DNA from 2 places in the Pseudoalteromonas sp. MMG022 genome. Region 2 is predicted to be linked to the other one. Evidence: predicted binding sites of a transcription regulator. Region 2 holds the regulator's gene; the other holds the start of a gene.
What was found. The regulator NrdR, encoded in region 2, represses ribonucleotide reductase genes. The targets are predictions, from matches to a motif close to AAACACNANATNTNGTGTTT.
Positions count from the first base shown of each region.

Region 1: the regulator NrdR is predicted to act here: its motif matches at 4,520-4,539, upstream of nrdA (class 1a ribonucleoside-diphosphate reductase subunit alpha).

Region 1 covers NZ_JAKFZQ010000001.1:198,559-204,124, reverse strand. Annotated here, with positions in the region: gene L1070_RS00750 (DUF924 family protein) at 1-163, opposite strand, end outside; gene L1070_RS00745 (hypothetical protein) at 221-520, opposite strand; gene yfaE (class I ribonucleotide reductase maintenance protein YfaE) at 709-981, opposite strand; gene nrdB (class Ia ribonucleoside-diphosphate reductase subunit beta) at 981-2,111, opposite strand; gene nrdA (class 1a ribonucleoside-diphosphate reductase subunit alpha) at 2,163-4,448, opposite strand; gene L1070_RS00725 (HAD-IA family hydrolase) at 4,811-5,458, opposite strand; gene ubiG (bifunctional 2-polyprenyl-6-hydroxyphenol methylase/3-demethylubiquinol 3-O-methyltransferase UbiG) at 5,455-5,566, opposite strand, start outside.
Region 2 covers NZ_JAKFZQ010000017.1:13,578-19,143, reverse strand. Annotated here, with positions in the region: gene thrB (homoserine kinase) at 1-277, shown strand, start outside; gene thrC (threonine synthase) at 279-1,562, shown strand; gene glyA (serine hydroxymethyltransferase) at 1,804-3,060, shown strand; gene nrdR (transcriptional regulator NrdR) at 3,143-3,592, shown strand; gene ribD (bifunctional diaminohydroxyphosphoribosylaminopyrimidine deaminase/5-amino-6-(5-phosphoribosylamino)uracil reductase RibD) at 3,595-4,701, shown strand; gene L1070_RS14890 (riboflavin synthase) at 4,714-5,370, shown strand; gene ribBA (bifunctional 3,4-dihydroxy-2-butanone-4-phosphate synthase/GTP cyclohydrolase II) at 5,399-5,566, shown strand, end outside.

The DNA of each region.
Region 1 (5,566 bases), on a different contig from region 2:
TTCCTTGTGCTGTTGTGCGCCAGTTAAAAAGCTCAGAGCGACTCGCTTGGATATGTAAGTCTCCAAAACGGCGCTTGATCAATGCGTCAAACTCAGCATCCTTCTGCCACCACTGCTTAGGCTCAATTTCTGCAAACCAAAATGCTAAGACTTGTTCTATCATATTGCTCACCTTTGTTGGACTTTGAACCGCTTAAACCTAAAAACGTTGGTAATCTATTTAGTTGGATAGTGTTTCAAGCCACAGCTCAGAATTGGCTAGAATGAATTCATAGCTGTGATTATCATCAAGTATGACTCTGATAGCACTGTATGTTATTGGTAGGATACCGCCACCTGTTCCGGTACACTTTTCTACTTTTACAATTTTAGCACGCTCAATCGTGTAGGGGCCTAACCCTCGCTCATGATTAAACGGTTCAAACGTTAACGTTTGAGCTGAGATTGATAATGTTCCGTCAGCTTTAGCGACACCTTGTTGGATAGATGCATGGGTATTTTTAATGGTGCGTTGTTGCATTGCGGGGCTCCTTGCTTTGCATTTTTAGAAAAGTCGCCACGTTACCGTTGATTAAGGAGCATCAACATGCACAGGGCGATATGTGACAGGCTTTGGTGCTAATTGTTCCTGAAAATGATATTAGCAGTGAAGAGCGTTGGCGGCCAGCTAAACTTTACTGGTAGCACATAGCAAATTGATAGGTCCATTCAAATAAGAGTGAGCTTTATGTCGGTCAAAGGCTTGGTGCAACAAAGCAATACTTCACCATCTCTGACAAAGGCTAGAGGTTCTTGATTGTAAACGACTTCACCCGATTCTAATTTTGCTCGACAAGCGCCACAAAAACCCTCTCGACATTGATAGGGAACTTCAATATTTGCTTGTTCAAGCGTTTCGAGTAGTGAAGATGACTGAGCCGCAAATTCAAGCGGCTCAGTATGGTTACTTACAGTAATTTTTCGACTTGGTGTATCACCCATTACAAGTCAAAATCACCAAAATCAGAGGCGTCAACTTCTGAGTCAATTTGGCCAACTAGATATGAGCTGATCTCAGCCTCTTGTGGCGCAACTTGCACATTATCAGAAACCAACCATGCATTGATCCAAGGAATAGGATTAGATTTATTTGCAAACTGTGCGGGCAAGCCAACGGCTGACATACGAACGTTAGTGATGTACTCGACGTACTGACACAAGATATCCTTGTTAAGTCCTATCATTGAGCCGTCTTTAAACAAATACTCAGCCCATTCTTTCTCTTGTTCCGCTGCTTCAACAAACATGTGGATGGCTTGTTCTTGGCACTGCGCAGCGACGATGGCCATTTCAGGGTCGTCTTTACCATCTTGCATAATGTTTAAAATGTGCTGTGTGCCAGATAAATGCAGTGCTTCGTCACGAGCTATAAGCTTAATGATTTTGGCGTTACCTTCCATTAGCTCGCGCTCTGCAAAGGCAAATGAACAAGCAAAGCTGACATAAAAGCGAATAGCTTCAAGGATATTCACTGACATAATGCATAGATACAGCAGTTTTTTCAGCTCAAACAGGTTGATAAGAACGGTTTGACCGTTGACTTCGTGCTTACCTTCACCATACAGATTGTATAGAGAGACCTTCTCGATTAACTCATCATAGTAACGAGTTACAGCATCTGCACGTTGATTAATTCTATCATTGGTAACGATGTCATCGAAAATAACCTCAGGTGACTGAGTAACGTTGCGGATAATATGCGTGTAAGAACGGCTGTGAATTGTTTCACTAAATGCCCAAGTTTCAATCCAAGTTTCAAGCTCAGGTAACGAAACAATTGGCAGCAGGGCAACATTTGGCGAGCGGCCTTGAACACTATCAAGTAGTGTTTGATATTTTAGGTTGCTCAAAAAAATGTGCTTTTCATGCTCAGGTAGGCCCTGAAAATCAAGTCGGTCTTTACTGACGTCGACTTCCTCTGGACGCCAGAAGAAAGAAAGCTGTTTCTCAATTAGCTTTTCGAAAATAGGGTATTTTTGTTGATCATAACGAGAAACATTGACGGTTTGGCCAAAGAACATGGGTTCTTTTAACTGATCATTATGATTTCTGCTAAAAGTAGAATAAGACATAGATTTTATACTCAATACCAAAAACAGCGGGCCAAATGACCCGCTAAAAACTTATATTTTACAAGCGCCGCCTGCACAATCGTCATCTTCTGCCTGAGCTTTTAGCTCATCTTGTGCGTCTGATGCGCCATCACGAGTGTTGTGATAATAAAGCGTTTTAACACCCAACTTGTACGCTGTCAGTAAATCTTTAAGTAGCAGCTTCATTGGTACTTTGCCGCCTTCAAATTTATTTGGGTCGTAGTTTGTATTAGCTGAGATAGTTTGATCAACAAATTTTTGCATGATACCAACTAAGCCAAGATAGCCATCATTCGATGGAATATCCCAAAGTAGCTCATAGTTGTCTTTCAAACGCTCGTACTCAGGCACAACTTGCTTTAATATACCATCCTTACTGGCCTTAACACTAATGTGGCCTCTTGGAGGCTCAATGCCATTGGTTGCATTGGAGATTTGCGACGATGTCTCCGAAGGCATTAATGCTGATAACGTTGAATTACGCATGCCATGAGCTTTGATATTTTCACGTAGTGCATCCCAATCTAAGTGCAACGGCTCTTCACAAATCTTGTCAAGGTCACGCTTGTAGGTATCAATTGGCATAATGCCTTGAGAATAAGTGGTCTCATTAAACAATGGACAAGCACCACGCTCTTTTGCCAGTTCATTTGATGCTTTCATCAAGTAGTATTGAATGGCTTCAAATGTACGGTGCGTCAAGCCATTTGCGCTACCGTCAGAATATTTAACACCATTCTTGGCAAGGTAGTAAGCGTAGTTGATAACACCAATCCCTAAGGTACGGCGACCCATCGTTGCGCTTTCGGCTGCAGGAACTGGGTAATCTTGGAAATCTAGTAAGTTATCTAAAGCGCGTACAGCAAGTTCTGCCAGTTCTTCAAGCTCATCAAGTGACTCAAGCGCGCCTAAGTTGAAGGCTGATAGGGTACACAATGCAATTTCGCCATCTGGATCATTGACATTATTTAGCGGCTTAGTTGGCAACGCGATTTCTAAGCACAGGTTAGACTGACGAATAGGTGCTACCTTTGAGTCAAACGGGCTGTGAGTATTACAGTGGTCTACGTTTTGTAGGTAAATACGTCCTGTGCTCGCACGCTCTTGAGCAAACATTGAGAACAACTCAATGGCTTTTATGCGTTTCTTACGAATTGACTCGTCTTGTTCGTATTGAACATATAAAGACTCGAACTTATCCTGATCTTCAAAAAATGCATCGTATAAGCCTGGAACGTCCGACGGGCTAAACAAAGTAATGTACTCATCTTTGATTAAACGAGAATACATGGTCTTGTTAAACTGCACGCCATAGTCAAGATGACGAACGCGGTTCTCTTCTACACCTCGGTTGTTTTTTAGTACCAGTAGATTTTCTACTTCAAGGTGCCAAAGTGGATAGAACAAAGTAGCAGCTCCACCGCGTACACCACCTTGTGAACAGCTTTTAACTGCCGTTTGAAAATGCTTATAAAAAGGAATACAGCCGGTGTGGTACGCTTCACCATTGCGGATTGGGCTACCTAACGCGCGGATTCTACCCGCGTTGATACCAATACCAGCACGTTGACTGACGTATTTTACAATTGCAGACGAGGTCGCATTGATTGAATCTAGACTATCACCACATTCAATTAATACACATGAGCTGAATTGACGCGTTGGTGTACGTACGCCCGCCATAATTGGCGTAGGTAATGAAATCTTAAATAAAGAAATCGCATCGTAAAAACGCTTGATGTAGTCAAGGCGTGTCTCTTTTGGATAATCAGAGAATAGGCTTGCGGCAACCAAGATGTATAAAAACTGCGCGCTTTCATAAATCTCGCCAGTGACACGGTTTTGAACCAGATACTTACCTTCAAGCTGCTTAACCGCGGCATAGCTGAAATTCATATCACGACTATGATCAATATACCTGTCTAACTCATCTAATTCTTGTTCTGTGTAATCAACCAGTAGATGAGGATCGTAACGCTTGTCTTCTACTAACTTGGTTACGTGATCATACAGACGTGGAGGCTCAAATTGGCCATATGCCTTTTTACGCAAATGGAAAATAGCAAGGCGCGCAGCTAGATACTGATAATCAGGAGAATCCTTATCTATCAAGTCAGCAGCAGCTTTAATAATCGTTTCATGAATGTCTTCGGTGCGAATACCGTCATAAAACTGAATATGGGACTTTAACTCAACTTGTGATACTGAAACATTGCTGAGGCCTTCGGCGGCCCAAGTGATCACGCGATGGATTTTATCTAGATCAAGCGGCTCTTTGCGGCCGTTTCTTTTGCTGACAGATAACTGTTGGTTCATAGTTGCGCCTGTATTCCTTCGGAATTGTATTTTTATGGTAAACGCACGGTTCACACTTTTGTTTATCTATTCACCACTATATATGGTGATAGGCTTACCGTGGATCACAAGATAGTGTGGATGAGCTAAATTTGCAATAGAACAACTTGGCCACAATTGTGGATAACTTAGGGATAATCGGCTCCTGTTAGTGGCTATTAACCTTTGAGGTTTTACAGCTAAACACACCATAAAAAAATCAACCAAGATGTTTTGTTTTTTTATCAATTTCAAAAAAAATTCTAACTGATTTTTTTATATTCAACTTGTGTAGGTTTTAGTTACAAGGCACAAGATATAGTGCCTCGCAACATAGTTTTGCACTATATATGTGCAATTAGCGATTCTGGGTTAGTTAAATTCAGATCCGCATTCCAACTTAGTGCCACTTCCTGACTCGGTACGTACCCCCATAGAGCAGTGACAGAGCGCATGTTAGCTGCTTTTGCGGCTTCAATATCTCTTGCTGCATCCCCAACATAAAAGCAATGTTGTGGATCGACGGCCAATTGTTGAGCTGCATGCAACAACGGTTTTGGTGAAGGTTTGGCCTCGTCTAATGTGTCTCCACACACCACAACTTCAATCTGTTTTAATTCATCTATACACTCAAGCAGTGGCATGGTTAAAAAGGTCGGTTTGTTAGTCATTATGCCGACTTTAATTCCTCTACTACTCAACGCATTAAGTAATTGAGCGATGCCAGCAAAGCAATGACTATGTACGGCAATATTTTGCGCGTAGTAGTCAAGCACACTTTGGCGAAGGCGTTGCTCGTCATGTTGGATGAGTGTGTCTTTGAAGCCAACCTCAAGTAGTGCTTTTACGCCGTTAGATATTGCTGGGCTGTATATCTCTTTACTGACAGGCGGTAGGCCGTGGGATTCAAGAGTGTGGTTTAATGCAGCACCTAAATCATCGCAGGTGTTAAGCAAGGTCCCGTCTAAATCAAAAATTACAGCTTGGATCATGCGAGTTTCTCAAAATGAAGCAGATAATTAACACTCACATCGTTGCTGAGCGTAAACGTTTTACTGATTGGGTTGTAGCTTATTCCGGCGCTGCCTCGCACTTTTAAG
Region 2 (5,566 bases):
GGCTTTAGTGTTGATGCAGGATGATTTAGCTGAGCCTCACCGTCAGTCTCTGATTTCAGGTTTTGCTGAAGCAAAGCAAGCGCTACCGGAGCTTGGGGCTGAATTGGTCAGTGTTTCAGGGGCGGGGCCCACTTTATTTGCGATTTGTAAGTCGCTAGATGATGCAAAGCAGTGCCAACAATGGCTTACACAAAACTATATAAATGAACATGGCTTTAGCCACATCTGTAAACTCGATAACTTAGGTACTCGTGCCGTTTCTCAAGGAGCTAAATAAAATGCAATTGGTTAATTTAAAAGATGATAATCAAAAAGTGTCGTTTACAGAGGCGGTAAAAACGGGGCTAGGTCGCAATCAAGGGGTGTTTTTCCCAACAGACTTAAAGCCTATGGATGATATAGACGCATTGCTTGAGTTACCTTTTGTTGAGCGAAGCACACAGATATTGTCACACCTGATAGGCGATGAACTGCCTAAGGATACCTTGGCAGACATGGTTAAACGCGCGTTCAACTTTCCCGTTGAGTTAGTGAAGGTAGATGAAAAAAATTACTGTTTAGAGTTGTTCCACGGCCCTACGTTGGCGTTTAAAGACTTTGGTGGTCGTTTTATGGCGGAGTGTATTGGTTTGTTTAACCAAGGGGAGCGGGTGACGATTCTAACCGCAACCAGTGGTGATACAGGCGCGGCAGTGGCACATGCATTTTATAACAAGCCAAACGTTGATGTGGTTATTTTATATCCAGAGGGTAAGATCTCACTCGCTCAACAAAAGTTGTTTACCACTTTAGGTGGCAATATTCACTGTTATGCAGTCACTGGAAGCTTTGATGATTGTCAAGCATTGGTTAAACAAGCGTTTTTAGATGATGAAGTGAAAGCAAAGCTGGGCTTAAACTCAGCTAACTCCATTAATATTAGCCGCTTACTTGCTCAAGTATGTTATTACTTTGAAGCTTTGGCGCAACTACCAAAAGAAGAGCGTGCGTTGGTTCATGTATCGGTGCCCAGTGGTAATTTTGGTAACGTATGTGCGGCAATGATTGGCTCGGTTATCGGTTTACCAGTGGATAAACTCTCTGCAACAACCAACCAAAATGACACTGTGCCTCGTTATATTGCATCCGGTGAATGGTCGCCGAATGCAACCGTTGAGTCATTATCCAATGCAATGGATGTGAGTAAACCTAATAACTGGCCTCGTGTTCAAAGTATGCTAGATAGCGGTGAATTTGATAAACATGATTTTTATTCACGTTGTGTGAGTGAGCAACGTACACAAGAAGTGATGAGAGAAATGGCTGCAAATGGCTATATTGCCGAGCCCCATACGGCGATAGCCTATGAAGGCTTGACTCAAGATAAAGACGTAAAAAGCACCGGCATATTTTTAGCAACTGCTCATCCAGCAAAATTCAAAGAGTCGGTAGAACAAGTGCTGGCGCAGCAGATTGATATGCCAGAAGTGTTACAGAATGCGTTAGACAAAGCATGTCTAGCACAACCTATGACAGCAGATTACGAGCAGCTCAAATCGGCTATTTTTGCCAAACTGCTTTAGCAGTAAGTAAAGTCAGGTGGTGAGCTTGAAGGTTCTCACCTGACTTAAACATTAAAAAAGTTAATTCCACACTTTAAGTTCATAAATAAAATAAATGTTAAAATAAAAAAATATCATTACTTTAACACTGTGAAATAAATTCAATCCCTGTTTAAATATGCTCATGCCAAGATCATAGGCATGATACGCATTAGAGCGTACAATATGGCTTTTAAAACCTTACGTGCACCTAGGAGACCCCATGTTAGAACGTAACATGAACATTGCAGATTTTGACCCTGAATTAGCAAAAGCGATTGCGCTTGAAACAACACGCCAAGAAGAGCACATTGAGCTTATCGCCTCTGAAAACTACTGTAGCCCACGCGTATTAGAGGCACAGGGGTCTCAGTTAACTAACAAATACGCGGAAGGTTATCCTGGTAAGCGTTACTACGGCGGTTGTGAACATGTTGATGTGGTTGAGCAACTGGCAATAGATCGTGCCAATGAGTTGTTTGGTTCAAACTACGCAAACGTGCAGCCTCATGCAGGTTCACAGGCAAATGCTGCAGTATTCCAAGCATTACTTGAGCCACACGATACAGTACTAGGTATGAGCCTAGCGCATGGTGGTCACTTAACACACGGCTCACACGTTAATTTTTCAGGTAAAACATATAACGCAATCCAATATGGCTTGAACGAAGAGACTGGCGAGATTGACTATGCACAAGTAGAAGCGTTAGCGCTTGAGCACAAGCCTAAAATGATCATTGGTGGTTTCTCTGCTTACTCAGGTATTGTTGACTGGGCTAAGTTCCGTGAAATCGCTGACAAAGTAGGCGCTTATTTGCTTGTAGATATGGCTCACGTAGCAGGTTTGGTTGCTGCGGGTGTTTACCCGAGCCCAGTACCACATGCGCACGTTGTCACTACGACAACACACAAAACACTAGCGGGTCCTCGTGGTGGCTTGATTATTTCTGCGTGTAACGACGAAGCTATCTATAAAAAACTAAACAGCGCTGTATTCCCAGGTGGTCAAGGCGGTCCTCTGTGTCACGTGATTGCAGCTAAAGCGGTTGCTTTCAAAGAAGCATTACAGCCTGAATTTAAAGAATACCAGCAGCAAGTTGTTAAAAACGCGCAAGCTATGGTGGCTGTATTACAAGAGCGTGGCTACAAAGTTGTTTCAGGTAAAACTGACAACCACCTGTTCTTACTTGATTTGATCGACAAAGATATCACAGGTAAAGATGCAGATGCAGCACTAGGGCGTGCGAACATTACGGTAAATAAAAACTCAGTACCAAATGATCCTCGCTCTCCATTTGTGACGTCAGGTTTACGTATTGGTTCTCCTGCTATTACACGTCGTGGTTTCAAAGAAGCGGAATCAAAAGAGCTAGCTGGTTGGATTTGTGATGTATTAGACAACATCAATGATGAGTCTGTACAAGCGCAAGTAAAAGAGAAAGTAAAAGCAATTTGTGCAAAATTGCCTGTTTACGCATAATTTTACGCACAGAACAGCATTTTTTGTTATTATAAAGGCCGCTATAGCGGCCTTTTTCGTAAGATTTCTAAAGTGAACCAATATGCACTGTCCTTTTTGTACTGCCAAAGATACCAAAGTAATCGATTCTCGTTTAGTCAGCTCAGGCCATCAGGTTCGAAGACGTCGAGAGTGTATCGAGTGCCATGAACGTTTTACCACCTTTGAAGGTGCAGAGCTCGTTATGCCCAGAGTGATCAAACAAGATGGCTCACGAGAGCCATTTAATGAAGATAAGTTGGTCAATGGACTTGCTCGAGCACTGGAAAAGCGCCCTGTCAGTACAGAGCAGATTGATGAAGTTATCCATGAGATAAAATCAAAAATTCGCGCCACGGGAGAACGAGAAGTATCTAGCCATCTCATTGGCGAATGTATTATGGAAGCACTCAAAAAGCTCGATAAAGTGGCTTACGTGCGTTTTGCTTCTGTTTATCGTTCATTTGAAGATATAAGAGAATTCGGTGAGGAAATCGCAAGGCTGGGTGATTAAGTATGTTCACTGAGCTGGATCATCATTACATGAATATCGCCATTGAATTGGCTAAGAAAGGTCGCTTTACTACCACCCCAAACCCTAATGTTGGATGTGTGATTGTCAAAGACAATGAAATTGTTGGTCGAGGTTACCATCAGCTCGCTGGTGATGCGCATGCGGAAGTTTATGCATTGCGACAAGCAGCTGATAACGCCCAAGGAGCTACGGCATACGTCACGTTAGAACCTTGTAGCCACCATGGACGCACACCCCCTTGTGCACAGGGGTTGATTAATGCAGGCGTACAACGTGTGGTTGCCGCTATGGTTGATCCCAACCCTAAAGTCGCGGGCAAAGGGCTTGCTATGTTACAGCAAGCGGGTATCGAAACTGCATATGGTTTACTCGAAGATGAAGCGCGGGCGTTAAATCGTGGGTTCTTAAAGCGTATGGAGCAAGGTTTGCCCTATGTAACTTGCAAGCTTGCCGCCAGCTTAGATGGAAAAACCGCACTAAATAATGGCCAGAGTAAATGGATAACAGGTCCGCTGGCGCGTCGTGATGTACAGCAGTTTAGAGCACAAAGTTGCGCGATTTTAACGGGTGCAGATACCGTGATTGTAGACGATGCAAAGCTCAATGTGCGCTCGGATGAGTGTGATATTGAACTACCACAAGGGCACACCTTACGGCAACCTGTCAGAGTTATCATCGACTCGCAAAACCGCTTAACACCTGACCTTGCATTATTTCAAATACAAGCGCCAATAATAATTTTCCGCACACACCTTGATAATAATCATCAATGGCCTCATTTTGTAGAGCAAATCGAGTTACCCACAGAGCAGACAAAAGTGTCTTGTCGGGCAGCACTGAAAGAGCTGGCAAATCGCGGAATAAACACTGTGTGGTTAGAGTCGGGGGCAACTCTGGCAGGCGTATTTGCGCAGCAGCAACTCATAGACGAATATGTGGTATATTTAGCGCCCAAATTGATCGGGCACCAAGGCAAGAGTTTATTTAATTTACCAGAAATAACCATGATGGAAAATGTGAACCAATTAGAGTTCACCGATGTGACCCAAATTGGCGATGACATTCGTGTTACGGCTAAAACCTGCTAATTAAGAGGCAATATGTTTACAGGTATTATCGAAGCAACAGGTACACTAAGTGAGTTGAGAGCTGCACAGGGTGATTTAATCGTTCGTGTTAGCAGCGCTAACTTGGATATGAGTGATGTAAACCTAGGCGACAGCATTGCAACTAACGGCGTATGTTTAACCGTAGTCGAAAAGTTCACAGACGGATTCCGCGCTGACCTTTCAAACGAAACCATTCATTTAACTCAGTTTGCCCACTATAAAACAGGGCAAAAGGTTAACTTAGAAAAAGCTTTGCAGCCGATTTCTCGGTTAGGCGGCCACTTAGTGTCAGGTCATGTTGATGGCATTGCGGTGGTGAGGGCAATAGAGAGTAACGCGCGAGCGACAGAGTATTGGCTAGAAGCGCCAGCAGACTTGATGAAGTACATTCCTCACAAGGGGTCTGTTGCAATTGACGGAATAAGCTTAACCGTCAATGAAGTTAAAGGTAATCAGTTTAAACTTACAATTGTGCCTCATACAGCACAAGAGACGACCATTGCTGACTTTAAAGTGGGTAGCAAGGTCAATTTAGAAGTCGATCAAATAGCCCGTTATTTAGAACGTTTGGTGCTAGGAGCGCAACCCCAGGCTAACGAGTCTACTCTCACAGCCAGTTTGTTAGCCAAAGCGGGCTTTATAAAATAACCCCAAACCTGAATCAGATAGGTAGATTATGAATTTAAACAGCGCACAAGAAATTATCGATGACATTAAAGCCGGTAAAATGGTCATCTTAATGGACGATGAAGACCGCGAGAATGAAGGTGATTTGATCATTGCCGCCGAACATATTTCAGCAGATGCGATCAACTTTATGGCCACCTATGGCCGTGGCTTAATT